Regions from separate parts of the Cellulomonas fimi ATCC 484 genome, predicted to be linked through region 1. Evidence: predicted binding sites of a transcription regulator. Region 1 holds the regulator's gene; the other holds the start of a gene.

The links. The regulator LexA, encoded in region 1, represses DNA repair genes until DNA is damaged. The targets are predictions, from matches to a motif close to TCGAACANNTGTTCGA.
Region 2: uvrA (excinuclease ABC subunit UvrA) is a predicted target of LexA. The motif match lies at 1,830-1,845, and genes of this name have one in related genera.

Annotation. Positions count from the first base shown of each region.
Region 1 is NC_015514.1:1,736,938-1,740,253, reverse strand. Features, by position in the region: gene nrdR (transcriptional regulator NrdR) at 1-194, opposite strand, end outside; gene CELF_RS07990 (LysM peptidoglycan-binding domain-containing protein) at 556-1,014, opposite strand; gene lexA (transcriptional repressor LexA) at 1,277-2,038, shown strand; gene CELF_RS07980 (Rho termination factor N-terminal domain-containing protein) at 2,133-2,408, shown strand; gene CELF_RS07975 (L-lactate dehydrogenase) at 2,563-3,316, opposite strand, start outside.
Region 2 is NC_015514.1:2,051,689-2,055,004, reverse strand. Features, by position in the region: gene uvrA (excinuclease ABC subunit UvrA) at 1-1,799, opposite strand, end outside; gene CELF_RS09385 (glycoside hydrolase family 15 protein) at 1,904-3,316, shown strand, end outside.

The sequences.
Region 1 (3,316 bases):
GTCGCGATCTTCTCGCGGCTGAACGGCTCGGTGACGCCCGACCGCTTGACGACCGACAGGCTCGCCGTCTCGAGCGTCGTGAATCGGCGGTGGCACTGCGGGCACTGGCGGCGACGGCGGATCGACGCGCCGTCGTCGGACGTGCGCGAGTCGACGACCCGGGAGTCCGGGTGTCGGCAGAACGGACAGTGCACCGCTGTCTCCTCGTGGTCGCGGAGGTGGCTGGTTCCGCCGTCCGCTGGGGTCGTCCCGGCGACGCTAGGTCACGCCGGAGGGACGTCGCAAGGCGGGCGCGCACCGGCCGGTGCTCCGCGCACGGGGGTGGCCGCGTCGAGCGACCACCCCCGCGGGGACGCCCCCGTCCCAGGTCACGGACCGACTCGCCTCGGCCCGGCGCGGTGCTGCGGCGAGCGCGGCTGTCGACAGCAGCGCTTCCGCACCTCGACGAGCCCCCCAGCCCGTCTGATGAGGTAAGGCTAACCTATCTGCGTCCGCCTCGACCGTCAACGTCGCTGCACGCTCAGCCACCGGCACCCACGCGGGCGGCGGGCCGGGTCATCGCGCGGGCAGGATGATCGTCTGACCAGCCATCAGCCCGGCGCTCGGCAGCTCGTTCAGCCGCACGAGCTCGAGCACGACGTCGCGCACGTCCTCGCCGGGTCGCGCCACGTCCTCGGCGAGCGCCCAGAGCGTCTCGCCCTCGAGCACCACGTGCCGCGTGACCTCCATCGCGCCCGACACCGGTGAGTCCGCCGCTGCGCGCGAGGCGACGAGCGACACCGCGACGCACAGGAGCAGGGCCAGCAGCACCACGACGACCCGACCGCGCGTCGTGAGCCGCAACGGTCCGGGCACCGCCGCGTCGCGCGCGGGACGGGCCCGGCGGGCCTCCGCGACATCACCCGTCCGGACGAGCGTGAGGTGGCCGCGCGACACCGCAGGACGGCTCGGGGCGGCCGGTCGCCCCGGCACCGCACGCCGCACGCCCGCCGGGGACAGCACCGCTGCGCTCATGTTCGGCCTCCTCCGCTCCCGTTCGAACGCCTGTTCGTCGAACGCCTGTACGAGTTCTACCAGCCGGGCCCGACACGTGTCGAGAGAAGATCGAACAGGTGTTTGATCTCGCAGCTCGCACTGCCTAGGCTGGCCGCGCAGGGCAAGCGCACCACCGACCACCGACATCGCGGCCCCGGGCCGCGCGGCCGGACGTCGGCACGGCGGCGGCGCGGGCCTGTCAGCAGGGCGGCGACCGGCCGACGACGTCAGGAGGGTGCAAGTGAGCGCGAGCGGGGACACCGGGACGACCGGGACCGACCAGGCCGTGGCGACGGTGCACGCCCTGCCGGACGGGCCGCACGGCGTCGACGGCCTGACCGCGCGCCAGCGGCTCGTCCTGGAGACGATCCGGGCGTCCGTCGAGTCGCGGGGCTACCCCCCGAGCATGCGGGAGATCGGCGAGGCCGTCGGCCTGACGAGCCCGTCGAGCGTCAAGCACCAGCTCACGGTGCTCGAGCGCAAGGGGTACCTGCGGCGCGACCCCAACCGCCCGCGTGCCATCGAGGTCGTCCAGCCCGACGACTCGCGCGGCGTGGGCACGTGGACGGCGCCGGACGGCAGCCGGTCCGCGTTCGCGCCCACGGGCGACGACGGCGAGCGCGTGCCCAGCCCGTCGTACGTGCCGGTGGTCGGCCGGATCGCCGCCGGCGGGCCGATCCTCGCGGAGCAGGTCGTCGAGGACGTGTTCCCGCTCCCCCGCCAGCTCGTGGGCGACGGCGACCTGTTCCTCCTGCGCGTGGCGGGCGACTCGATGGTCGACGCCGCGATCTGCGACGGCGACTGGGTCGTCGTGCGGCGGCAGCCCGTGGCGGAGAACGGTGAGATCGTCGCCGCGATGATCGACGGGGAGGCGACCGTCAAGACGCTGCGGCGCGCCGACGGGCACGTCTGGCTGATGCCGCACAACGCCGCGTACTCCCCCATCGCCGGAGACGAGGCGACGATCCTCGGCCGCGTCGTCTCGGTGCTGCGCAGCCTCTGACGGTTCCGCTCCGGCTGCGGCGGCCGGTGGAGCGCGCGAGGCTGGGGCGTGCGCCGGCCCGCGCCGGTGCGGACGACGCACAGGAGGTGGCGGCATGCCCGGACGGATGAGAGACCCCGGACCGAGCGTCAAGGACGCCCGGCTGTACGAGCGGCTTCGCGACGAGGGCAGCAGCAAGGAGAAGGCCGCGCGCATCGCGAACGCCTCAGCGGGCTCGTCGCGCGCCTCCGTGGGCCGCGCGGGCGGCCGCTCCGGCGACTACGAGGACTGGACCGTCGCGGACCTGCGCACGAAGGCCGCCGAGGTCGGCATCCAGGGGCGGTCGTCGATGCGGAAGTCCGAGCTCGTCGCAGCGCTGCGCCGGCACTGACCCGCCCAGCGCCACCGACCCGCCCAGGAGCGCGCTGGCCGACGTCGACACAGCCGGGTGCCGTCCCTCGCGGGCGGCACCCGGCTGGTCACCACTGCCGGGACGACGCGGAGCCGGCCGGCAGGCGCCCGCCGGTACCGGACGAGCGCAGCGGTCAGAAGCCGAAGGAGCGCGCCACCGAGCGGACCGCGTCCGCCGAGCGACGCAGCCCCGCCAGCTCGTCGGCGGACATGGGCACCGCGAGCCGGTCGCCCACTCCACCCGAGCCGACCACGGCGGGCACGGACAGGCACACGTCGGAGATCCCGTAGTAGCCGTCGAGCAGCGAGGACACGGGCAGGATCCGCGACTCGTCGTTCAGCACGGCCTCGATGATGCGCGACCCTGCGAGCGCGACGGCGTAGTTGGTCGCGCCCTTGCCCTCGATGATCCGGTAGGCGGAGTCGACCACCTCGTGCGCGATCCGCTCGCGCACCTCCGCGGTGAGCGGGCCGCGGCCGCCGAGGCCGTTCCACTCGAGCAGCGGCACCGCGCCGATGCTCGCGGAGCTCCACAGCGGGAGCTCGCTGTCGCCGTGCTCACCCGCGACGTACGCGTGCACGTTCTGGACGGCGACGCCCGTCTCGCGCGCGAGGAGGTAGCGCAGCCGGGAGGAGTCCAGCACCGTGCCGGACCCGAACAGCTGCGACGGCGGCAGGCCCGAGATCTTCAGGGCGGCGTACGTCACGACGTCGACCGGGTTCGTCACCATGACGTAGACGGCGTCGGGCGCGACCTCGACGACGGAGGGCAGCACCTTGCGGACCAGCGCGATCGTCGCCTCGGCGAGGTCGATCCGCGTCTGGCCGGGCTTCTGCTTCGCGCCGGCCGTGAACATCACGACGTCGGCCCCCGCGCACACCGCGATG
Region 2 (3,316 bases), 310 kb from region 1:
CGCCCGGAGAGGTACGCGCCCGTGACCGACTCGGCCGACGACAGCAGCCCGTCCAGGTCCCCCGAGTGCACGACACGACCGCCGTGCTCCCCGGCGCCGGGGCCGATGTCGACGATCCAGTCGGCCGTGCGGATCGTGTCCTCGTCGTGCTCGACGACGATGAGGGTGTTGCCGAGGTCGCGCAGGCGCGTGAGCGTGTCGATCAGCCGTCGGTTGTCCCGCTGGTGCAGGCCGATGCTCGGCTCGTCGAGCACGTACAGCACGCCGACCAGGCCCGAGCCGATCTGCGTCGCGAGCCGGATCCGCTGCGCCTCCCCGCCCGACAGCGTGCCGGCGGGACGCATGAGCGACAGGTAGTCGAGTCCGACGTCGAGCAGGAAGCCGAGGCGCGCCTGGATCTCCTTGAGCACCTGGGCGGCGATCGCGCGCTCCCGCTCGCCGAGGTCGAGCTCGTCGAGGAACGCGCGTGCCTCCCGGATGGGCAGCTCGCAGACCTGCGCGATCGACTTGCCGCCGACCCGCACCGCCAGGACCTCGGGCTTGAGGCGCGCGCCGCGGCAGACCGGGCACGGCACCTCGCGCATGAAGGCCTCGTACTTCTCCTTGCTCCAGTCCGACTCCGTCTCGGAGTGCCGGCGCTCGAGGAAGGTGACGACGCCCTCGAAACCCGTCGAGTACGTCCGCTCCCGGCCCCACCGGTTCTTGTACCGGACCTTGACCTCGTGGTTCTGCCCGTACAGGACGGCGTCCTTCGCGCGCTGCGGCAGCGCACGCCACGGCACGCTCGTCGAGAAGCCCATGTCCTGCGCGAGCGCACCGAGCACACGCGCGAAGTACTCGCTGGAGATCTGCGACCAGGGGGCGATCGCACCGTCGTCAAGCGAGAGGTCCTCGTCGGGGACGATGAGCTCGGGGTCGACCTCGAGGCGTGAGCCGATGCCGGTGCACTCGGGGCACGCGCCGTAGGGGGCGTTGAACGAGAACGTCCGCGGCTCGATCTCGTCGAGCGTCAGCACGTGGTCGTTGGGGCATGCGCGGTTCTCGGAGAACCGGCGCTCGCGCCCCGGGTCGTCGGCGTCGGCGTCGACGAGCTCGACGACGAGCAGGCCGCCCGCCAGACCCAGCGCCGTCTCCACCGAGTCCGTGAGGCGGCGCTGCACGCCCTCGCGCGAGACGAGGCGGTCGACGACGACCTCGATGTCGTGCTTGAGCTTCTTCTCGAGCGTCGGCGGCTCGGTGAGCTGCACGACCTCGCCGTCGACGCGCGCGCGGGCGAAGCCCTTGCCCTGCAGCTCCTTGAACAGGTCCGCGTACTCGCCCTTGCGACCGCGCACGACCGGCGCCAGCACCTGGTACCGCGTCCCCTCGGGGAGCTCGAGGAGACGGTCGACGATCTGCTGGGGGGTCTGCGCGGTGACGCGCTCGCCGCACTCCGGGCAGTACTGCGTGCCGGCGCGCGCGAACAGCAGGCGCAGGTAGTCGTAGACCTCGGTGATCGTGCCGACCGTCGAGCGCGGGTTGCGGTTGGTCGACTTCTGGTCGATCGAGACCGCCGGGGACAGCCCTTCGATGAAGTCCACGTCGGGCTTGTCCATCTGCCCGAGGAACTGTCGCGCGTACGCCGACAACGACTCGACGTAGCGCCGCTGGCCCTCCGCGAAGATGGTGTCGAAGGCCAGTGACGACTTGCCCGAGCCCGACAGACCGGTGAAGACGATGAGCCTGTCGCGCGGGAGGTCGAGGTCGACGTTGCGGAGGTTGTGCTCGCGGGCGCCCTGCACTACCAGTCGGTCGTTCACGCCGGGAAGTCTACGTGGCGCCTCTGACAGTCGCACACGTGTTCGACGTCGGCGAACGCCGGTCGGCGTGCCGTGAGGCGCCCCCGCCCGCATGCTGAGGACCCATGAGCTCCCCCCTCGACCACGCCCCGGGACCCGACGACGCCGCCCCCGTCGCCGAGTACGCCGCCCTCGGAGACGGGCGCTCCGTCGCCCTGGTCTCGCGGTTCGGGTCCCTCGACTGGCTGTGCCTGCCCTCGTTCGACAGCGCGGCGTGCTTCGCCCGCCTCCTCGGGACGTCCGACCACGGACGGTGGCTGCTGACGGTCGCCGACGCGACCGAGATCACACGGCGCTACCTCGAGGACTCGTTCGTCCTGGAGACGACCTACACGACGCCGACCGGGACGGCCGTCGTCGTCGACGCCATGCCGATGGCCGACGGACGCGCCGACGTCGTCCGGCGCGTGGAGTGCACCCGGGGGTACGTCGAGGTCCGCCACGAGTGGGTCGTGCGGTTCGGGTACGGCTCCATCGAGCCGTGGGTGCACCGCGTGACCGACGACGACGGGCTGCCGGCGATCCGGGCCGTCGCCGGTCCGGACGCCCTGCTGCTGCGCGGGGACCGGCTGCCGACGCACACGGACCACCGCCACCGCGACGCGTTCCGCCTGGACGCCGGCGACGCCGTCGACCTGTCGCTGACGTGGACGCACTCGTGGGAGCCGCTGCCCCCACGGCTCACGGTCCCCGACCGGCTCGACCGCACCCGTGTCGTCTGGGGCCTGTGGGCACGGTCCGCGTCCTACCGGGGCTCGTACCGCGACGCGGTCGTGCGCTCGCTCCTGGTGCTGCGGCTGCTCACGGACATCGAGACGGGCGGCATCGTCGCGGCCGCCACGACGTCGCTGCCGGAGGACTTCGGCGGCGAGCGGAACTGGGACTACCGCTACTGCTGGCTGCGGGACGCGGCGATGACGCTCGAGGCCCTGCTGGAGCACGGGTACCGGGACGAGGCGACGCAGTGGCGGGACTGGCTGCTGCGCGCCGTCGCCGGCGACCCCGCGGACCTGCAGATCATGTACCGCGTCGACGGCGGCCGGGACCTGCCCGAGCGCGAGCTCGACCACCTCCCCGGGTACGCGGGCTCGCGTCCCGTGCGCGTCGGCAACGCCGCCGTCGGGCAGGTGCAGAACGACGTCCTGGGCGAGGTCATGTGCGCGCTCGAGCTCGCGCGCGAGTGCGGCCTGACGGAGAGCGACGACTCGTGGTCGCTGCAGCGCCACCTCGTCGAGGAGCTCCTGACGCACTGGCGGCAGCCGGACCGCGGCATCTGGGAGGTGCGCGGCGAGCCGCAGCACTTCGTGCACTCGAAGGTCATGGCGTGGGCTGCGGTCGACCGGGCCGTGCGCGGCGTCGAGCGGCACGGGTTGGAGGGGCCGGTGGAGCGCTGGAGGGCGGCCCGCGACGAGATCCACGCGGACGTCCTCGCGCACGGCTGGGACCCCGACCGCGGGACCTTCGTGCAGGCGTACGGT